3 regions of the Bacillus sp. 41-22 genome follow, and region 3 is predicted to be linked to each of the others. Evidence: riboswitches for the same ligand, from Rfam matches in the RefSeq annotation. Region 3 holds a riboswitch; each other region holds the start of a gene.

Region 1 (7,535 bases), 280 kb from region 3:
GAATACGATAATCCAAACTTGACCGAAGTTTTACAAGAGTACTTTGTACCGATAGATGGTTTTGCAGCGTATATAGATGATTTGCGAAGCGTTTTAAATGAAGAGGAATTAAACCTTCTTAACATTACAATCCGCTATGTAGAAAAGAATGAGAATGCGGTGCTATCTTATGCGAAAGATGATATGTTTGCGCTTGTGCTTCTAATTAATCAAGGGCGTTCTGAAGATGAAATAAAGAAAACAAAAGTGGTCATTCAAAAGATGATTGATGTTACGTTAAAGCATAATGGAAGTTATTATTTACCGTATTATTCTTATCCGGAAAAGGAGCAACTAAAGAAAGCGTATCCTCGCATAGAAGAATTCCTTCAGAAGAAGAAGGAAGTAGACCCAGAGGAAAGGTTTGTGAATTTATTTTATAAGGAGTATAGCAAATGACATATAGAAGATTTGTAGCCTCACAAAGCATTATTATGATGGCGGGTAGTATGGTATTTCCTTTTTATATACTATTGCTTCGAAATGTAGGAAATAGTTTCTCGCAATTTGGCTGGGCGTACGGCTTATTTGCCTTAACTTCAGCTCTAGTATATCCGTTAGTTGGAAGAATCTCTGATAGGGTAGGTGATAGAAAGTTATTAATTATATACGCATGGTCCATGGCTATATTAATGCTTTTTTTCCCTATTGCAACAGAAGTTTGGCATGTATACATTCTCCAAATTTTAATGGGTATTTTAGGTGCTGTGCAGCGTAATACGGAGAAGACATCGTTAGCACGAAAGGTAGCGCATAAGGAAGCTGGTTACGAAATTGGAAAATACCATGTATGGACATCAATTGGGGGCGGAGTAGCTATAATTGCAACTGGTTACCTAGTGGATTTCTTTACGATAGGGACTATTTTTTACATTGCTTCAGTTTTATATGTAGTTAGTGGATTTGTATTAAGCCGCGGTGATAAGTAATTAAAAGTATTTCCATTCCCATTTTTACCTGATTACCCTTTATTTGTTATACTTATGGAGAAGACAAAAGAAAAGGGGACATTGCCTTTGATGAAATTTATAGTTTTAGCTATTCTCACTTTGTTTTTGATTCCATGGACTAGAAGCGGTAATAAAATTCGCGCGGTGGATAAAGGAGGAAATGAGAAAGTTGTAAAGGGTAAGAAATCATCTATTTTAGTTATTCCTGTTTTATTTTGGATAGGTATTGCAATCTATGAATATTTCTGGCTAATTGATGATCGAGCAGATTCTATTCTTACTCATTATTCTGTTGCAGTAGCGATTTTAATTGGGCTTGTTTTATTCTCACAAGAGCAGGTAGGGAAATTAGAAGGTACGTTAAAGGGACTTCTAATGTTTGTTTTACTCGCAAGTTACGGCTATTTTGGTTATTTGCACGATATAGTAATCACGCAAAAAAAATATGATTCTGTTGTGAAGATCGAGAAAGATATTTCAGAGCCATTTACTGAAAATGATCAGCCGTTTACAGTGCCGCCAAAGACAGCGGAGAATAAGATGAAAAAAGTATTTGGGGATATTCCGAAAGTAGCTTATTTTGAGCTAGGAGAATTAACGCCACAAATGGTAAATGGCGAGGCCTTATATGTAGCACCAATTGAAGTTTCAGGATTTTTTAAAGCACGTAAAGCTGAGACAATTCCAGGGTACGTAACGATGTCAGGTACGAATCCTGATGCGGAAGCGAAACTGCACCTTGGTTATAAAATGAAATATGTGCCAAGCATGTTTTTCGGTAATAAATTAGAACGTGTCGTTCGAAAAGCAGAGCCAGATTTAGTTTTTAAAGGGAAACCAAAATTTGAAGTTGATGATAAAGGGAAACCGTATTATACAATGACGTATGGTGAATTTATTTCAGGAAGATCTGGATTTGAAGTAGAAGGTGTTGTAGTAGTAGACGCACAAACAGGTGAAGTGAAAAGATACGACAAAGGAAAGGCACCTAAATTCGTTGATGGCGTATTAAATCACGAGACTGCATCTACATTAAATACGTATTTTGGTAAATATATTCACGGATTTTGGAATACAAAATTCTCACAAACGGATATGAAGATTCCGACTGAGTGGGGAACGAAAGAAGGAGTTACACCAATCTTCGGTAAGGACGGAACGTTATATTATTTTACTGATTTCACCTCTCCGAAAGAAGGAGTAGATTCTGCACTAGGCTATTCGCTTATTGATGCGCGTACAGGTAAGTTGTATTACTATAATGGAAAAGAAGTAAAGGGAATTATGGATGGTTCGGCTGCTACAGAAGTAGTGGATAATTCCTTTAAGAGAGAGAAATGGCACGGAACGATGCCGGTTATTTATAACGTGTACGGTAAACCTTCTTGGATTGTACCTGTTATTGATGACGGAGGATTAGTACGTGCTCATACTGTCATATATGCTTCTAATGCAAAAGTGTTTGCAACAGGTTCAACGCAAAAAGAAGCACTTGAGAATTATAAAAATGCGCTGAGCGGAAGTGGTGATTCATTTAGACCGACTTCAAATGGGAAAGAAGCGCAAAAAGAAGGTACTGTACAACGTGTGTATAAAGAAAAATCAGGTGAAAATACGATTGTGTACGTACTATTAGAAAACGAGCAAAAAGTATTCATGGTACCGGCGAATAAATTCCCATATGCAATGTTTACAGAAGTAGGAGATCCAATTCAAATCACATATTTAGACACAGGAGAAATGATGGCATCTGTATCTAAATTTACAAATAGTAATTTGAAAAAGTAAAGCGATAGAGATTCTATCGCTTTTTTTACATTATTAAACAGGAAAATACGGTATACTTGACGTATATTCATGTTGTAACTATAATTGTTACGATTAAGTGTTTATATGAAAGGGTGAATGGAAAAAGTGAATGGAGTTAATCACGAAATATATAAACCTGTAAAGACAAACAGGTTATGGATGATTCTTGTATTAGGGACACTTACGGCAATTGGGCCGTTATCTATTGATATGTATTTGCCTTCTTTACCAAAGTTAACGGATGATTTACAAACGGGTGCATCCCTCGCGCAGCTTACATTAACTGCTTGTCTGCTTGGGCTTTCAGTAGGGCAGTTATTTATTGGTTCAATTAGTGACATTTACGGAAGACGCAAACCTCTTATTATCGCTCTTATTATTTATGTTGCTTCTTCTTTACTTTGTGCTGTTGCACCATCGATTTGGAGTTTAGTGCTTTTACGTTTCTTACAAGGTGCTTCAGGATCTGCTGGTATCGTTATATCACGTGCAATGGTACGTGATATGTATTCAGGTTCTGAAATGACGAAGTTTTTCTCACTGCTTATGTTAGTAAACGGAGCAGCGCCTATTTTGGCACCGATTATTGGAGGGCAATTATTACAGTTCACATCATGGCGCGGCGTTTTTATCGTTCTTGGAGCAATTAGTGTATTCATGCTAATATCAGCTACTTTCGTATTACGTGAAACATTACCTCCTGAAGAAAGAGAGACAGGTGGATTATCAGGAACGCTTGCAACATACGGAAAGCTTCTGAAAGATCGTTTATTTATGGGGTATGCATTGTCGCAAGGATTAGTAACAGCTGCAATGTTTGCTTATATTTCTGGTTCACCGTTTGTGTTGCAGAACATATACGGAGCATCACCACAGCAATTTAGCTTATTCTTTGCGATTAACGGTATCGGTATTATTATTGCTAGTCAGGTTACGGGCCGTTTAGCAGGGAAAGTTAATGAGAAAACTTTATTTGTTGCTGGTATTATTATTGCGGCTGTTGGCGGTCTATCATTACTACTTACAATCGTATTAGGAATAGGGCTAATCGGTGTTTTATGCTCGCTATTTCTTGTTGTATCAAGTGTTGGGGTTGTATCAACAACCGGCTTCTCGTTAGCGATGAGAAATCAAAAACAAGCAGCAGGAACAGCATCAGCTTTACTAGGTTTATTACAGTTCATTTCAGGAGCACTTGTTGCACCATTAGTAGGTATTGGCGGAAGCAATACCGCATTACCGATGGGGGTTGTGATAGCGCTTTGTGAAATTGGTGCTGTGTTATGTTATCTATTTATGGCCAGAAGAAGTGAGAAGCAGTTTGAACTGCAACAAAATAAAAATTTAGAAGCTTAATACAAAAGAGCTGATTCAAACATTTCTTTGAATCAGCTCTTTTTTTCATTTCTTTGAAATAACTCATACATATTATTCATGATCGCATCATATAAGAAAGCAAGTTTATCCCATACCCAGCGGTTACTGTCGACCTCTTTCTCCCCGCAATCAATAATATCAGTATGATCTGTAATTCTATATGCCCTCTCAACGATAATAGGAGCAATCTTCGGTATGCGTGGAATTTCTTTTAAGACATCTGCAAAATTTCCAATGTAGACATGACTGATAATCTCGATTGTTAAAGATTTATCGGATATATTTAGCACAGTATGAAATTGATTTATATGTTGTTGCTTTAAATATTGGGCCAGCTTAAATGGAGCATGCTTCTTCTTTAATACGCGGCGAAGGCTCTCTGTATTTTCAATATGAAGTGACTTTTCGCGAATAAGGACGCGAATATCTTCGCCCATAAAGGGTATTGTATTGTACATTGATGATTCTCCTTACAAACTGAACTACGCTTACTTTATGCATATGTAAGTCTAGCATGGTTTGTTCTCTATGTGTGCTTACAGTTTTGTAAGGTGATGTAGTAAAGTGATGCAAAAGTTATTTGCATAAAGTGACGATACTGTGACAAAAATGTTGGTATGTATATTAAGATATCGTCTTAAGTGTAAAAAGTGGGGCGTTCTCGGTATAATAACAAGTGGAGATAAAAGAAACTATAATGAGTAATAGCTGTAGATAAAAGGAGAATTCGAGATGAAGAAGGTTTTGGGTATTGCTGTAATGGGAAGTATGATCCTTCTAGCAGGATGTAATGGAAATAAAGATACGAAAGAACCGAAAGAAAAGGTAGAGCAATCCACTGAGCAAACAGAAGAAATGAAAGAATACAGCGCAGTACATGAAAAATATGATGCGAAAATAAATAAAGAAATTAATAAGGCGTTACAGTTATTTGAAGTGGCAAAAGAAAAGGGCGGTAAGGAAATAACGAATGCTACATATAAAGAAGATGTGCAAAAGGTAACAACGAGCATGTTAGAAGATATTGATAATATACGTAAAGAAATTCGTGTTCCAAAGTCGAAAGAGCAAGAACATGAGGTATATGTTGGTTTCTTGAATGAATCGGAACAAGCGATGAAAAAATTACAGAAGCTAGCTAAAGAAGAAGATTCATCATTAATTCGTGATATAGAAATTAATTTTGCAACAGCATCCACATACTATAAACGCTTTCAAACAGAGGCGAAAAAATAACCTTGCGCATGCGCAAGGTTATTTTTTCTTTTTACCATCTCCGTCTTCATCCTCGGATACTAATATCTTCTGTTCTTCGTGAAATTCTGAAATTGTTTGTCCAGTAATATTATCGAATGGAGTGTAAAAAGAAGTGATGCTTTTCTTTTTAATGAAGAGTTTATAGAAGCCGATGATGACGAGTATGACGATTGTTAATGGCAATCCTATAGTAGCCAGAAGTAGTGGATCCATCTTATAACTCCTTTAATACAATTTCTTTTTATTATAAGTGAAAGATTGTAATTTCAATAACTAATATAATAGAAAACTGATTTTTCTAAATATATCCAATTTGATTGACTTTTCATTTTTTCAGAATTATAATTCAAAATATACAATTTGAACCAAATAATAATATAGCAATTTACTTATCCAGAGAGGTAGAGGGACTGGCCCTATGACACCTCAGCAGCGGGTTCTGTAACAGGAACACCGTGCTAATTCCAGCAAGCAAGTCTTGAAAGATAAGTGATGGGCCTTCGTTTATTAAGCCTTGATCTTATTTTTTAAGATCAAGGCTTTTTGTGTTTTAAGAAGTAGAGAAGGAGTAATGGCAACAAATATGTCAATAAAACAAAGTAAATCCATTTGTTTAGGGGGGTTATTGAAGTGTATGTTATTAAAAAACTATCGGTTATGGTATTCACGCTATGGGTCATTACGACAATAACATTTTTAATTATGCATATTATTCCAGGTGATCCGTTTTCATCAGATGCGAAAATCTTTCCTGAAGAAGTAATACAAAACATGAGAGCGAAGTATCACCTTGATGAACCGTTATGGAATCAGTATGTTGCTTATTTGGATGGGGTAGTTCATTTTGATTTTGGCGAATCTGTTCAATCGACAGGTCAAGGTGTATCGGAAATTATAACAACTGGTTTTGGACCATCGGCAATTATTGGTTTACAAGCACTTGTTATTTCATTGTTAGTCGGAATTGCCGCAGGTACATTTGCCGCGCTATATCATGGGAAAGTGATTGATTATAGTGTGAGCTTGCTTGCGATTCTCGGTATTTCTATTCCTAGTTTTATTTTAGCACCACTATTTATACAAGTATTCGCCATACAATTTGAATTACTACCAGTGGCGTCTTGGGGAACATTTGAGCATACTGTATTACCCTCCTTCGCATTAGCGTTAGGACCAATTGCAGTTATTACAAGATTTGTTCGCTCTAATATGATTGAAGTGTTGCAGAGTGATTATATTAAGCTAGCGAGAGCGAAAGGTATACCAATTAAGAAAATCATTATAAGACATGCTCTTCGAAATGCGATTGTTCCGGTACTTACATTTGTTGGCCCATTAATGGCTGGACTTTTAACAGGGACTTTCGTTATTGAAAAAATCTTTTCAATTCCTGGTTTAGGAAAATATTTTGTAGACAGTATTTTCAACCGAGATTATCCGGTGATTATGGGAACAACCATTTTCTATAGTGCGCTATTAATTGTATGTATTTTTATTACAGATATCATTCATCGTATTGTTGATCCGCGCATTCGTTCTATTACGTAAGGAGGGTGATGTTTAAATGGGGGCTTATGAAATTAATGACCAGTTATTAACGAATGAAGAGAAAAAAGAATTAACGATAAATAAAGATCAGCAAACGATTAGCCGGAAAAAGGAAGTGTTTCGCAAGTTTATATTAAACCCTATAGCAGTTTTAGGGGCAGTGACGTTATTACTAATTATTGTTTTCTCGCTTATTGGCGAAAGTTTAACACCATTTACTGCGAGTGAACAAGTAAAAGAAGCAACTAATTTACCGCCTAGTAGTGAGCATTGGTTCGGAACAGACGATTTAGGGAGAGATATTTGGGCGCGTACTTGGGCTGGTGGGAAAATTTCATTAACAGTTGGATTGGTAGCAGCAGCTCTTGATATTGGGCTAGGTGTACTAATTGGTGGCTTTAGTGGATATGTGAGAGGACGTAATCGTCTTGGAACGTTAATTGACGAGTGGATTATAAGAGGGATTGAAGTGTTATACGGTATTCCATATTTGTTAATTGTTATTTTACTATTAATTGTTATGAAACCAGGCCTTTTTACAATTATTATCGCCCT
Region 2 (7,535 bases), 1.5 Mb from region 3:
GGAAAAACAATTATTTACTTTGAAATTATTACAACACTTGCAATTGTTGTTGGTTTATTAATAGCAAACATTTTCCAACCTGGAAAAGGCGTTGATATGGATAAGTTAACAAAAACAGATATTTCTAAATATACACATACGACAGAGCAAGTACAAAGTCATTCGTTCGCGGATACGTTTGTAAATATTGTTCCGACGAACATTATGAAATCATTAGCTGAAGGTGATATGCTTGCTATTATCTTCTTCTCAGTATTATTTGGTTTAGGTGTAGCAGCAATTGGTGAGCGTGGTAAACCAGTTCTACAATTTTTCCAAGGTGTAGCAGATGCAATGTTTTATGTAACGAACCAAGTTATGAAGTTTGCACCATTTGGTGTATTCGCATTAATTGGTGTTACAGTTTCTACATTCGGATTAGCTTCATTAATTCCATTAGGGAAATTACTCATTGTAGTATACGGAGCAATGATCTTCTTCGTTGTAGTTGTATTAGGACTTACAGCGAAAATATTTGGAATAAACATTTTCCAATTCTTTAAGATTTTAAAAGACGAGCTGATCTTAGCGTATTCTACAGCAAGTTCAGAAACGGTTTTACCGAAAATTATGGAGAAAATGGAGAAATTCGGTTGTCCGAAAGCAATTACATCTTTCGTTATTCCAACAGGTTATTCATTTAACTTAGATGGATCAACTTTATATCAAGCAATTGCGGCAATTTTCTTAGCGCAAATGTACGGTATTGAATTATCCATTACACAACAAATTACGTTATTACTTGTATTAATGGTTACATCAAAAGGTATCGCGGGTGTACCGGGCGTATCATTCGTTGTATTATTAGCAACACTTGGTACAGTAGGTATTCCAGCTGAAGGTTTAGCGTTTATTGCAGGTATTGACCGTATTCTTGATATGGCTCGTACAGCAGTTAACGTTGTAGGTAACTCTTTAGCGGCTGTAGTTATGTCTAAGTGGGAAGGTCAATATGACGCTGAAAAAGGACAAGCCTATTTAAAAGAGATATCTGAAAAGGGTCAAGCAGCTTAATTATAATATGAACAAGCTCTCACATAATATGTGGGGGCTTTTCTATATATAGAAGAGGAGCGGACGTAATGAAACGTAAATATGGTGACGGTTCTTCGTGGAAGCGACTAATAGAGAAGGATTATAGGGTTAAGCAAGTAGAGGATGGAATGTTAGGAATACTGGACATAAAAAAAGTGAGAGAACCTAGTTATAAAGAATACAATGGTAAGCAGCTTTGCATTGCAGGTGATGGGTATACATGGATGCAATATTTTATAAACGGGGAAAACTTTGCAATTACAGCTATGTTAGACAATCAAAAACAATTACTGCAATATTATATCGACGTGACGAAAGAATATAAAATAGACGAGCGTGGTTTACCTTATTTTGATGATTTATATTTAGATGTAGTATTGTTACCGAACGGTGAGATCTATGTACTGGATGAAGACGAGTTAGAGGATGCCTATAAAATTGGTGATGTTACAAAAGAAGAATATGAGTTAGCATGGAATACAACAAAATGGATTATCGCGAAGATAAAAAATAGAAAATTTTATTGGATCTCAATATTGGATAAAGAAATCGAAAAGTTAAAATGATTGGTGTATTCATATTTTTGCATAATTACCAAAAAAAACTATACAAAAAATAATTGACTTTTGTTTTGTAAGCGAGTAAAGTTAGGAAAGAAATTATTATTTAAAAATAAATATGAAACCTTCTTATAAAGAGAGGCGGAGGGACTGGCCCTACGATGCCTCGGCAGCGGACTCGATTTCAGAGTGCTGTGCCAAATCCAGCAAGCGTGTGCTTGAAAAATGAGAAGAGTGTTTCTTATAGATGTATAAGACCTCTTCTCGTCGGAAGAGGTCTTTTGTTGTTAATTAGAAAAGGTTGAAAACTAGGGAGAGATGATACTTTGAAAGAAACGAGAGGAAATGGTTTAGCTTTATTACCACTTGGAATATTTTTGGCGCTATTTATTGGTTCTGGGATTATTACAGGTGATTTCTATAAATTGCCGATACTCGTAGCGATTATGATTGCTGTAGGAATTGCTTTAGTGATGAATCGTAAGGAAAGCTTTAATGTGAAAGTAGAACGATTTGCTAAAGGTGCAGGAAACCCTGATATTATGATCATGGTTCTGATTTTTGTACTTGCAGGGGCGTTTTCTGAAACAGCAAAAGGAATGGGCGGAGTTGATTCCACTGTTAACTTAGCGTTATCTATTTTACCCCAAGGATTTATCGTTGCTGGAATTTTTGTTATAGGGGCATTTATTTCATTAGCGATGGGAACTTCAATGGGAACAATTGCTGCATTAGCACCGATTGCTGTAGGTATTAGTGGGCAAACTGATATCTCAATTGCGCTTACGATGGCTACTGTTGTGGGTGGAGCGATGTTTGGTGATAATTTATCATTTATTTCTGATACGACAATTGCTGCTGTTCGTTCGCAAGGAACAGAAATGAAAGATAAGTTTAAAACGAATTTTTTAATTGTATTGCCAGCTGCAGTCATTACAATTGTACTATTAGTAATGATTACTTTAGGTAATGATACAGAAATTAAAGCTCATACATTTGATTGGGTGAAGATTTTACCATATGCAGGTGTACTTGTTACAGCGCTACTTGGCTGGAATGTACTTATTGTATTAACCGGTGGAACTGTACTATCTGGTGTTATCGGTCTTATAGATGGAAGTTATACGTTAGAGAGTTTCTTTAAAAGTGTAACGACTGGAATGGGCGGTATGATGGAGTTAGTGTTACTTGCCATTTTAATTGGTGGTATGGTCGAACTGATTCAATATAATGGTGGCATTCAATATTTAATGAATCTTTTAACGCGTAACATTCGTTCAAAAAAAGGAGCAGAGTTCGGTATTGCTGGCTTAGTGAGTATGACGAATATGTGTACAGCGAATAATACGATTTCTATTATCTTTACAGGTCCGCTTGCGAAAAACATTGCAGATCAATATGAAATTGACCCTCGTAAATCAGCGAGTGTATTAGATCTTTTCTCATGCTGTGTGCAAGGATTAATTCCGTATGGTGCGCAAATGTTAACGGCAGCAGGATTTGCGGCGTTATCTCCAATTGAATTGTTACCATATGCGTTTTATCCAATCTTAGTTGGAGTATGTGGAATCATTTCTATATTAATTGGTTTCCCGAGGTTTTCTAAAGTAGCGGGAAAGAAAGAGTATCACAAAACAGCATAATTTAAAATGAAGTTTATGAATAGTAACGAAAGCCGTACAGAGAATGTTCTCTGTACGGCTTTTTATGTGCGATAAAAGAGTGAATCATCCTATCCTACCGCATATTTTTGCAAAAGGCTGAATTTAACTCGGTCTTAAGTCTGAGTCGAAAACAGTTCTTAAGCTCGTTATGAAAAAATGAAAAAATAGTTAAGATAAGAGTATCAAATCGAAGGGAGGCAAGCACAAGATGAAACAATTTCTAGCGTTTATCGCAGCCGGTATTTTGGCTTTAATTGCTCTTGGTAGTCTTGCTGGTATTGTAGGATTCGCCATTGGAGCAGGAGTTGTGTACTGGAGCTATAAATCATTTGTGCGAGCTAAATCATTCTTTGGAAAGTTAGCTTGGGGTATTGTTGGTTTAATCGGTTTGTCCATTGCACTTTCTCATTCCCCAGCATTAATCGGTATCGCAGCATTAGTAGTTTTATACTACGGATACCGTGAGTGGCAAAAAGGAAAAAATGTAGTTGTTGATTCTGCTCCAGAAAGTGCTAAACCATATAGCAACTTTGAAGATGAGTGGAACAAGTTAATGAAAAACTAATATAAAATAAATCAAATTATAAAGTAGAAGAGAGGAAGATTATAATGAAACAATCTTTATTCGGACGTGTACGCGATGCAATTTTAGCTGATTTTCATAATGTGTTAGATGAGAAAGAAAGAAAAAATCCAATTGCTATGTTAAACCAATATTTACGAGATAGTGAGCGTGAAATAACAAAAATTGAGAAGTTAATTCAGCGTCATAAAACATTAAAATCTAACTTCGCTCGTGAGCTTGAGCAAGCACGTTATTTCGTTAATAAAAGATCAAAGCAAGCTATCATCGCACAAGAAGCAGGCGAATTGCAATTGCATGAACGTGCATTAGAAGAAGTAGCGTATTATGAAGGGCAAGTAACTCGCTTAGAAGAAATGTATGCTGGTGTTGTAGAGCAAATTGATGAGTTAGAGCGTCGTCTTTCAGAAATGAAAAATAAATTAAAAGAAATGAACGCAAAGCGTATGGAATTAATGGCACGTGAAAATATGGCGCATGCAAACCGCCGTATGAATACTGCTATGCATAAAATGGATGAAAATAATCCGTTCTTACGATTCGAAGAAATTGAAGATCACATTCGTGACATAGAGCTTCGTATAAATGAAGAGCATGAGCGTGATACATTTGATATGAAAATTGCAAAACTAGAGAGTGAAATGAAAGAGAAAAATGAAGTATCGTTAACGAAAGAAGTAACAAAATAATTGTAGTATATAATAAAACAGGCTTATGATATAGTGATAGGAGAAAAGGTGTTGGAAAGCAATGCCTTTTCTTCTATGTATATGTGACAAGGAGGGGGGAGCTGAAATGAAGAAGCAATTTTCAAAAACACAATTTATGGGGATGCTCCTCATCATATTTGGATTCGGTCTTTTTCTTGATATGATACTTGGACATTTTGAACCAGGTGGTCTAATATTTGCATTTATTATGATTATGTTTGGAAGACATTATCGAAAGAAGAACCGTTATGTAAGAGGGAATGTATTTTTATTTGTCGGTGGTATTGTCTTCTTATTCTTCTTATTTTCATCAGCGGCATTCGTACTTGTTGTGTTTGCTTGTTTAGCTTTAATTGGTTATCAACTTATTCAACAAGGACATCGGCAAAAAGCAATGAAAGTTGAAATTAAAGAAAAGGGATATATAAATGAAGAAAAACAAATATATCGTACAGAACCGTATATAAAAAATATGTTTGTAGGTAATGTACGAATGATGGATCATATTTATGAAATAGAGGATATTAACGTCCAATATGGTGCTTGTGACGTCGAGATTGATTTAACAACTGCTATGATTCCAGAGGGAGAAACGGTTATTGTGATTCGGGGCGTCATTGGTAATATTCGCTTATATGTACCATATGATATTGAATTGTCTTTAAATCATTCTGTTATTGTTGGGCGAGTGCTCCTGCCAGGACACGAAGAAACTGGATTTAACCGTAATGTTACGTTTAGAACAGAACAGTATAAAGAAGCCCCTCGTCGTATTAAAATTATTTCTTCGCTTGTCGTAGGCGATACGGAAGTGAGGAAAGTATAATGAAAAAACAAAGGAATATTTCGTGGATGTATATTCGTTATTCTATGTTGTCCTCTGTGAGTATCGCACTTATTTGTACAATTGTATATGTATGGAAAAGCGAGCAACAAGTTTATGATTTACTCTGGAAAGAATCCATTGCTTCTGTTCCAATTGGCTTGTTTATTATGAGTACGAGTCTTCTTATCGGAGGAATTGTAGGATATGCAATCGGTTATTATATAGAACAGCGTATACAAGGATTAAATACTTTTCTATTTGAAGTAGAGCGAGGGAATTTTCCGAGTGATGTTTCATTTACTGCGGACGATGAATTTCATGAAGTGGAACGAAAAGTAATTGGTCTTGCTCGTCGCTTAGAGGAGCAAGCTGGGCTATTTCAAAAAGTAACGAATGAACGAGCCCATTGGAATGAAGAGATGAGACAAGAAGCGATTTCTCAAGAAAGGCATCGATTAGCGAGAGAGCTACACGATTCTGTAAGTCAGCAGCTTTTTGCAATGTCGATGATGATGTCAGCCATTAATGAGCAAGCAGCTGAAATTCCAGACACGACGAAAAAACAGTTGCAGCTTGTTGAGAATATGGTTGTAAATGCACAATCAGAAATGAGAGCTTTGCTCCTTCATTTACGCCCAGTGCAGTTAGAAGGTAAGAAACTAACAGAGGGTATAGAAGAATTATTAACAGAACTGTCTAGAAAGCAACATATGAAAATTGAATGGTTAATTGAACCGATTCAATTAAAAAAAGGTGTAGAGGATCATTTATTCCGTATTGTACAAGAGGCGCTGTCTAATACTTTACGGCATGCGAAGGCAAAGAAAACCGAAGTACGCCTTCGGAAAATTGATCAATATGCGATTTTGAAAATTATTGATGACGGTGTTGGGTTTAAAGTTGGTGTTAATAAGGCTGGTTCATACGGTTTAAGGTCAATGCAAGAGCGAGTTCATGAAATTGGTGGTACATTAAAAGTTCTTAGTTTTCCGAATAAAGGTACGCAAATAGAAGTGAAAGTACCTATTATGATTGAGAGAGGGGGAGAATCATGATAAAAGTATTACTAGTTGATGATCATGAAATGGTTCGAATGGGTGTATCAGCATATTTATCAACGCAGCCAGATATTGAAGTAGTTGGAGAAGCTGAAAATGGAAGAAAAGGTTCAGAGTTAGCTTTGCAATTAAGACCGGATATTATTTTAATGGACCTTGTTATGGATGAGATGGATGGGGTTGAAGCGACACGTGCTATTATTCAAGAATGGCCAGAAGCGAAAATTGTAGTTGTCACGAGCTTTTTAGATGATGAAAAGTTATATCCTGTTATTGAGGCGGGGGCGACAAGTTATTTATTAAAAACATCAAGAGCGAGTGATATTGCAGATGCTGTAAGAGCTACTTATGATGGGGAAACGGTATTAGAGCCGAAAGTTACTGGCAAAATGATGTCTCGTATGCGTCAGAAGAAAGAACAACCTTTGCATGAGGAGTTAACAGAAAGAGAGTCTGAAATTTTGTTATTAATTGCAGAGGGGAAAAGTAATCAAGAGATTGCAGATGAGTTGTTTATTGCCCTTAAAACAGTAAAGACACATGTGAGTAATATATTAAATAAGCTAAATGTAAGTGACCGGACACAGGCGGTTATTTATGCGTTTAGACACCAATTGACGAAATAAGAAGGAAGCTTTGACTATATATGGTCAAAGCTTTTTATTGACAGGTTATTTATGTAAGCGTTATCATTAAGGTGTTAACAGTACATACAAAGGGGAGAGAGTGTATGTTAGTTCAAACGATATTTGGAATGGATGAAACGAAAAAATTAGGTAACTATGTGAATGCGTTGCAAGCACTTTGTGAACAATATGATATTGAAACAGATCGTATTGCAATTATTGAGGCGACAGAAGAATATTATTTATTTCTAGTGAAGCAAGAAGATTGCTATGATGTTGTAAAAGTAGAAACAGTGGATACGAATATTGATTACTATACGAAGGCTTATAAAGTAAGTAGCTTTAATCATACTTCTTATCAAATGTAAAAAACTCCCGAAATGGGAGTTTTTTTATGATACTTTCGATTCAGGTGAATGATCCGTTAATGGTAC
Region 3 (7,535 bases):
TTATTAGATGGGCCAATCTATTTTGGAACAATTATCTTATCCTTTACAACAGGTTGGATTATTCAAGCTTTTATTCAAGTTGGTACGCAAATTTTAAATAGAAAAAAACCTATTAAGCAAGCCGCTTAATAGGTTTTTTCGTTTTATTAGAAGAGATACTACTTAGCATCTCCTTCAATTCGATAATTTGCTTTCACACAATCTATTTCTTCATACGATTGCAATGTATGTAGAATGTACTCATAATCCGCAAGAGAAGCACGATGCGTTACGATTACGATTTCTGCTTTCCCTTTCTCTTCAAGTGGCATTTGAATAATCTTTTCAAAACTAACACCGCGCTCAGAGAACAATGATGTGATTTTTGCAAACACACCAATTTCGTCTTTCACATGAAGTCTTAAAAACTTTTTCACAACAATTTCATCTGGCTCTTTTAGTACCTTTTGATATTGCGGGACTACCGCACTATTTCCGTTTACACCAAGCCTAATATTTTGCATTACAGCAACTAGGTCAGAAACAACAGCTGTCGCTGTCGGTAAACTTCCTGCTCCCGGTCCATAAAACATCGTTTCTCCTACCGCTTCACCATACACATAGACAGCATTATATTCATTTTGCACTGCCGCAAGAGGGTGTGCATTTGGAAGTAAAGTTGGCTCAACTGTAACCTCTAATTTCTCGCCATCTCGCTTTGCAAGACCAATTAATTTAATTGTATAGCCTAAGCTCTTACTATATTCAATATCTTCTGCTGTAATAGAAGTAATTCCTTTTACCTTCACATCTCCAAGCTCTACATTTGTAGAGAAACCGAGGGTAGCCAAAATCGTCATTTTTCTTGCTGCATCTAAACCTTCTACGTCTGATGTTGGATCTGCTTCTGCAAATCCAAGCTGCTGAGCTTCTTTTAACACGTCGTTATATGCTCTCCCTTCGTCTGACATTTTCGTCAAAATAAAATTTGTCGTTCCATTTACAATTCCCATTACTTTCGTAATAAGATCTGAGGAAAGTCCTTCTACGATGCTTCGTAAAATTGGAATCCCTCCAGCTACACTTGCTTCGTAAAATAAATCAGCCTTATTATCTTTTGCTACCGCTAAGAGTTCCGCTCCGTGTAACGCCATTAAATCTTTATTTGCAGTCACAACGTGCTTCCCGCTTTTTAAAGCTTGTAAAATATATGCTTTTGCATCATCAATGCCGCCCATTACTTCAATGACAACATCAATATTAGGATTATCTAAAATTTCATTCACATCTTGTGTTAATAGAGTAGAAGGCACGTCTACTTCTCTCTCTTTCTCAATGTTTTGCACCAATACTTTCGTTACTTTCACTGGACAACCTACTTGGTGTATAAGTCGTTCTTGATGATCTGTAATAATACGAACTACACCACTACCAACTGTCCCAAGACCTAATAACCCCACTTGAATGTCTTTCATAATACTGTCCACCCCTCAAAAATTGTGTTTAGATGCCATTATATAGACAAAAAATCTGAAAAACAATGTATTTTGAATATTAAGAAAAATAAAGGTTAATCTTTACAAATAAAACGCTACCACGTGTTATACAATCATTATTTACAATATATAAGGGGTTTCTTGATACACATAATAATTCAGCCAATTAGAGAATAATAAATTCCCATGACTCCTCCACCTAACAAGTGGCTTCTCATCTGGATTATTATGTTTAAAATAATTTTTTGGCACATCAATATTTAACCCTCTTTGGCAGTCCCGTTCGTATTCTTGCTTTAACGTATCACAACTGTATTCACTATGTCCGAGTGCGAAAACTTGCCTTCCCTCTTGCCCAATAGCAAGATGAACACCTGCTTCTTCAGAATTGGCTAATAACGTTAATTCTTTCACCTTTTCAATATCACTCTCTCTTACTTCTGTATGACGAGAATGCGGAGCAAAAAACACTTCATCAAACCCTTGTAACAATTTCACATGTTGCTCGCGAACCTCATGTTCAAATACACCAAACATTTTTTCCGCAAGAGGATACTTCGGCACACCATAGTGATAATACAAACCTGCTTGTGCCCCCCAGCAAATATGAAGCGTAGATGTTACATTCGTTTTTGAATACTCCATAATACGTCCAAGCTCTTCCCAATAATCTACCTCTTCAAAAGAAAGAGTTTCAACTGGTGCTCCTGTAATAATGAGTCCATCAAATTTTTCATCCTCAATATCACGAAATGTTTTATAGAAGCTCGTTAAATGGTCCTGCGCTACATTGCGAGACAGATGCGATTCCATATGAAGTAAATGCACATCTAATTGCAACGGCGTATTTCCAATTAAACGAAGTAATTGCGCCTCTGTTTCTTGCTTTGTGGGCATTAAATTTAATATAGCAATTTTCAAAGCACGTATATCTTGTGTTACTGCTCGCTCCTTCGTCATTACAAAAATATTTTCCTTCTGCAATACTTTGCGAGCTGGTAAATCTTTATCAATTATGATCGGCATGTTGTTTGCCTCCGACTAGCGCCGCTTCTAAATCTGCAATAATATCAGAAACATCTTCTATACCGACCGATAAACGGATTAAATCAGATGTAACGCCAGCTAAACGCTGATTTTCTGCGCTTAATTGTCTGTGCGTCGTACTAGCAGGATGTATTACACAAGTTCTTGCATCAGCTACATGCGTTACAAGAGTTGCAAGCTTTACATTTGCGATAAATTCTTTTGCTGCTTCTAATCCGCCCTTAATACCAAATGTTAAAACTCCACTAGCACCTTTTTTCAAATACTTTTGTGCTAACGAGTAATTTTCATTACTATCTAATCCTGGATAATTCACCCATTCAATGCGATCATGATTAGCAAGCCACTTAGCAACTTCGAGAGCATTTTCACTATGACGCTCCATTCGTAAATGCAATGTTTCCAGGCCAATGTTGCTAATATATGCATTGAATGGGCTCATACAGTTTCCGTAGTCTCTTAATAACTGAACGCGTGCTTTCACAATATACGCTGCTGCTCCAAAATTTTGAACATAGCTTACGCCATGATAACTCGGGTCAGGTTCGACAAGCTCAGGGTATTTTCCATTTGTCCAATCGAAGTTCCCTCCATCTATTACAATCCCGCCTAGAGAACTTGCATGGCCATCAATATATTTCGTTGTAGAATGGACAATGATATTTGCCCCATGTTCAAACGCCTGGCATAAATAAGGCGTCGCTAATGTATTATCAACGATAAAAGGTACTTCTAATTCTTTTGCTGCTGCTGAAAGTTCTTTGAAATTCAAAACGTTCATTGCTGGATTTCCTAACGACTCTGCATAAACGAGTTTTGTCTTATCATTAGCAAGTGCCGCAATTTCATCTGCCGTTAAATTAGGATTAAAGAACGTAACATCTATGCCCAGCTTTCGCAAACTCACTCCAAATAAATTAAACGTTCCTCCGTAAACAGTTGAAGAACAAAGCAAATGGTCTCCACTACTGCAAATATTTAAAACCGCAAGCATAATGGCTGCCTGCCCAGAAGCTGTTGCAACAGCCCCTACACCGCCTTCTAAATCTGATAACTTCTGCTCAAATGCAGCTAGAGTAGGATTTCCAATACGCGTATATATATATCCTTCTGCCTCTAAATTAAATAGTGCCGCTAAATCATCTGACGTATCGTATTTATACGTTGTACTTTGATAAAGTGGCAAAACACGCGGTTCACCATTTTTTGGCGTATAGCCACCTTGCACACAAATCGTTCCTTTCCCCCATGACTCTCCCATCTCTCATTCTCCTTTCTTTTCTCCCGCTATTTGCGGGTAGTAAGACTCCCACCTCCAAATTCGGCAAATGCGAGGAAGTTAGGCGGGAGATAACTGCCCGATTGATGAAGGCTAATAATTAGCGGGGGAGGGGCAAAACCCCCACTGATTAAAGTTTCACTTTATCCAAAATAAAAAACTGCCCCTTCCCTGAAAACAAGAAAGGAGCAGTTTGAAAACACGCTCTAAGGCTCTTTCTTATCTCTCAGGATTATTACCTGCAGGATTTGGCACAATTCCGTTATACGGCTGTTGCCAAGGTTTCATCGGGCCTGTCCCTCCACCTTTTCTTGATAAGACTATGCAATTACCGTTGATTTTATAGCAATAATTTCCTGATGTCAAATAGTTTTTCTGAATGTTCTAAATTAAATGCAAGGAATTTAATACAAACAATAAAAGAAATATATTCCATATTCATTTGAAAAAGACCTTTTAAAAACTCCAATCCATATATAGAATTAAATAGGTGGTTTAACCGCGTTGGTTTCAAATTTTCATGAGATCCCAATATATTGAATAAGCCACCCTCTCAAAAAGATACTATATATATTCAATTCATTTCACACTAGCATATTTAATCTTTTCTACATGAAAACTTACATAACGGAGGTAGAACATGAAAAATAAAAAAGACATGCACCATATACTCGTCCTATATGGCATTCTTTTAGGCTCTATAGTAGGAGTCACGGTCTGGTCATTTTTAGTCACAATAAATATCGGAATTCACTTTATTTGGGGATACTTACCTACTCTTTTCTCTTCTCCCCCTTATTACACCATTTGTGTAACAATCATCGGTGGTATCCTCGTTGGTTTAACACAAAAATACTTCGGTACATATCCACGTCTTATGCCGGAAGTGATGGCTGAATATAAAAAAACAGGTAGAATTGAATACCGTTTTGTACATAAAGCTACTTTAACTGCGATTATCGTTTTAATATTTGGAGCTAGTTTAGGACCAGAAGCTGCACTTGTTGGAATTATCGGTGGACTTTGTACATGGGTAGGAGATCGCTTTAAATTTGCTTTAAAGGGAATGAATGAACTAACAGAGGTTGGAATTGGTGCCACTTTAAGTGTTATTTTTAATGCACCATTATTCGGTTATTTAGCTCCCAATGAAAATGAGGATAAGCAAATTAATGAATTTTCGAAAGGAAAAAAAGCAATCGTATATTTAGCTACCACTTTTGCTGGTTTTTCCGTTTATTTATTGCTTAGTAAACTCGATAATCGTGGATCCTTTATTGTTGATTTTGGGGAAGGGTCTCTTGCTCTTAATGAATGGATCGCCTTTCTACCACTTGCTAGCATTGGTGCTATAGTTGGTTTCTTTTACTTCAAATTAGAATTCACATTAGAGAAATTAATCCACCCCTTCAGGGAATACAAGGTATCACTTGGAATTATAGGCGGTATTTTATTAGGGGTTACAGGAACTTTTCTCCCGTACACGTTATTTTCAGGGGAACATCAATTAAAAGATTTAGTCGTTGAATGGAGCCATTTATCCTTTTGGGTACTACTTCTTTCAGGAGTTTTAAAATTATGTCTTACTGCCGTTTGTTTAAATACGGGTTGGCGCGGCGGACATATTTTCCCAATTATATTTGCTGGATCAAGTATCGGATATGCTATAGCTTCTATTATCCCTATAGATCCAATAGCTTCTGTAGCCATCGTCACGACAGCTATTTCAAGCTATGCATTAAGAAAACCAATAGCTATAACATTACTATTACTCATGTTTTTCCCGCTCAATTTATTATTACCGATGCTCGGGGCAGCAGCGATTGGGAATGCATTTCCGCTTCCTAAACATAACGAAACTACAAATTAATATAAAAAAACAGCATTAACATGTAAATGTTAATGCTGTTTTTTCGAGTGACGATTATATTTTTAATTAAAATTTACTTGCTACTTTAGCCGCTTCTTCAAGACCTGCTGCAATGATCTCTTCTGCTTTATCTGGGAATTGGTTATGTCCTTCAATAACTACCGTTTCCATATTTGTTGCGCCGAAGAAGCCCATCATGCTCGCTACATATTTTACAGCCATTTCCATTTCAGCTGCTGGTCCTTCAGAATATACGCCGCCGCGTGCATTTAATAACGCAATCTTCTTATCTCCAATAAGCCCAACTGGACCTTCTGGTGTATATTTAAACGTTTTACCAGCACGGTTTAAATAATCAATATACGTGTGTAATACGGCTGGAATCGTTAAGTTCCATAATGGGAAACCGAAAACTACTTTATCAGCTTCTAGAAATTGATTTAAATACTTATCAGCAACTGCTACCACTTTTGCTTCTTCTTCTGTTAAATCAAATCCTCTACCTGCTTTGAATGTACCATTAATCATATCTACGCCTACATATGGTAATTCTTCTTTATATAAATCAAGTTCTACCACTGTATCATTTGGATGCGCTTCTTTATAGTTTGCTAAAAATGCCTCGTATAATTTCACACTAACTGCTTGTTCCGCTGGGCGGTTGTTTGCTTTTACAAATAAAACTGTTGCCATTGTTTTTCCTCCTACTACTCACTCTTATGTTGTTATATATCACTTACGAAAAAGGGTACTCCCTTATAATTATTGTTGCTTACAAATACATTTTATCTTTATATCAAGACAATTACGTCCTCACATAGACGTATTTTTCCATAAAAAAAGTCCACCTTCTAAAGGCGAACTAGGTCTTACGACTTTTGTCTTATACAATTCCATTTTTCACTGCATATAATGCTGCTTGTGTGCGATCGGATAAATGTAACTTACTCAAAATACTACTCATATGAGCTTTTACCGTTTTTTCTGTAATAACTAAAACAGAAGCAATTTCTTTATTACTCATCCCTTTCGCCAATAACTGCAATACTTCATTTTCTCTCGCTGTTAATACATCCACTTGAACGGAAGGTTCTTCTTCTTTCTCTTCCTGTGGTAATGTTTGAGAAAGAAGGGCATTTGCTATATCTGGATGTAATTGAATATTACCTTTATACGCGCTTCGAATAGCTTCAACAAGCTGATCTGGTTCGATATCTTTTAAAATATAACCGCTCGCCCCAGCTTTTAGTGCCGGCAATACATGAGCTTGATCAGAAAAACTAGTCAATACAATTACTTTCACGTTTGGATATTCTTTTTTAATACAAGCTGTTGCCTCAATTCCATCCATCTCAGGCATATATAAATCCATTAATACGACATCTGGACTCGTTTCGCCTACTTTCACTAGCGCCTCTTTCCCATTATTTGCTTCACCAACTAATTCAAAATCTTCCTGTGTGCTTAGAAAAAATGCTAATCCTTTTAAAACAACTGTATGATCATCAACTAACAATACTTTTATTTTCACAAACTTCCCTCATTTTCACATCATAATGGTACGTTTACTTTTATACTCGTTCGTTTCTTACTACTTACAATTTTAATTGTTCCACCAACTAATTCTACTCTTTCACGCATCGTAGTCATACCGAGTGATTTCTTCTCTTTTATATCCTTTTCTACAAACCCATTTCCTTGATCGACTATTTCTAATGATACATTTTTCTCCGTCACTTTGAAATAAATCGTCGCTTCTCTTACATTCGCATGCTTACTTACGTTATTTAAAGCTTCTTGTCCAATTCGCCATAGCGCTTCTTCTACTACACGCGGCAAATCACGTACACCTGTAACTTGTTCC

What was found. Region 3 has a riboswitch for S-adenosylmethionine ahead of LCF45_RS26550 (bifunctional O-acetylhomoserine aminocarboxypropyltransferase/cysteine synthase). Riboswitches for the same ligand answer to the same signal wherever they lie in the genome.
Region 1: another riboswitch for S-adenosylmethionine. It lies ahead of LCF45_RS01050 (ABC transporter permease); the one in region 3 lies ahead of LCF45_RS26550 (bifunctional O-acetylhomoserine aminocarboxypropyltransferase/cysteine synthase).
Region 2: another riboswitch for S-adenosylmethionine. It lies ahead of LCF45_RS07310 (Na+/H+ antiporter NhaC family protein); the one in region 3 lies ahead of LCF45_RS26550 (bifunctional O-acetylhomoserine aminocarboxypropyltransferase/cysteine synthase).

Annotation. Positions count from the first base shown of each region.
Region 1 covers NZ_CP084035.1:175,275-182,809, forward strand. The annotation lists gene LCF45_RS01015 (FAD-binding oxidoreductase) at 1-438, shown strand, start outside; gene LCF45_RS01020 (MFS transporter) at 435-968, shown strand; gene LCF45_RS01025 (DUF3981 domain-containing protein) at 1,059-2,777, shown strand; gene LCF45_RS01030 (multidrug effflux MFS transporter) at 2,895-4,154, shown strand; gene LCF45_RS01035 (hypothetical protein) at 4,187-4,633, opposite strand; gene LCF45_RS01040 (hypothetical protein) at 4,908-5,411, shown strand; gene LCF45_RS01045 (DUF3951 domain-containing protein) at 5,430-5,645, opposite strand; SAM riboswitch class I at 5,819-5,924, shown strand; gene LCF45_RS01050 (ABC transporter permease) at 6,063-6,980, shown strand; gene LCF45_RS01055 (ABC transporter permease) at 6,997-7,535, shown strand, end outside.
Region 2 covers NZ_CP084035.1:1,424,625-1,432,159, forward strand. The annotation lists gene gltP (glutamate/aspartate:proton symporter GltP) at 1-1,053, shown strand, start outside; gene LCF45_RS07305 (ribonuclease FAU-1 family protein) at 1,122-1,640, shown strand; SAM riboswitch class I at 1,761-1,866, shown strand; gene LCF45_RS07310 (Na+/H+ antiporter NhaC family protein) at 1,961-3,277, shown strand; gene LCF45_RS07315 (lmo0954 family membrane protein) at 3,507-3,863, shown strand; gene LCF45_RS07320 (PspA/IM30 family protein) at 3,908-4,570, shown strand; gene liaF (cell wall-active antibiotics response protein LiaF) at 4,677-5,417, shown strand; gene LCF45_RS07330 (sensor histidine kinase) at 5,417-6,472, shown strand; gene LCF45_RS07335 (response regulator) at 6,469-7,101, shown strand; partial or broken gene LCF45_RS07340 (DUF3992 domain-containing protein) at 7,112-7,469, shown strand; gene brnQ3 (branched-chain amino acid transport system II carrier protein BrnQ3) at 7,494-7,535, opposite strand, start outside.
Region 3 covers NZ_CP084035.1:5,161,449-5,168,983, forward strand. The annotation lists gene LCF45_RS26535 (YczE/YyaS/YitT family protein) at 1-129, shown strand, start outside; gene LCF45_RS26540 (homoserine dehydrogenase) at 159-1,454, opposite strand; gene metA (homoserine O-acetyltransferase MetA) at 1,596-2,501, opposite strand; gene LCF45_RS26550 (bifunctional O-acetylhomoserine aminocarboxypropyltransferase/cysteine synthase) at 2,485-3,783, opposite strand; SAM riboswitch class I at 4,018-4,122, opposite strand; gene LCF45_RS26555 (chloride channel protein) at 4,442-5,671, shown strand; gene LCF45_RS26560 (FMN-dependent NADH-azoreductase) at 5,738-6,364, opposite strand; gene LCF45_RS26565 (response regulator) at 6,555-7,202, opposite strand; gene LCF45_RS26570 (GAF domain-containing sensor histidine kinase) at 7,223-7,535, opposite strand, start outside.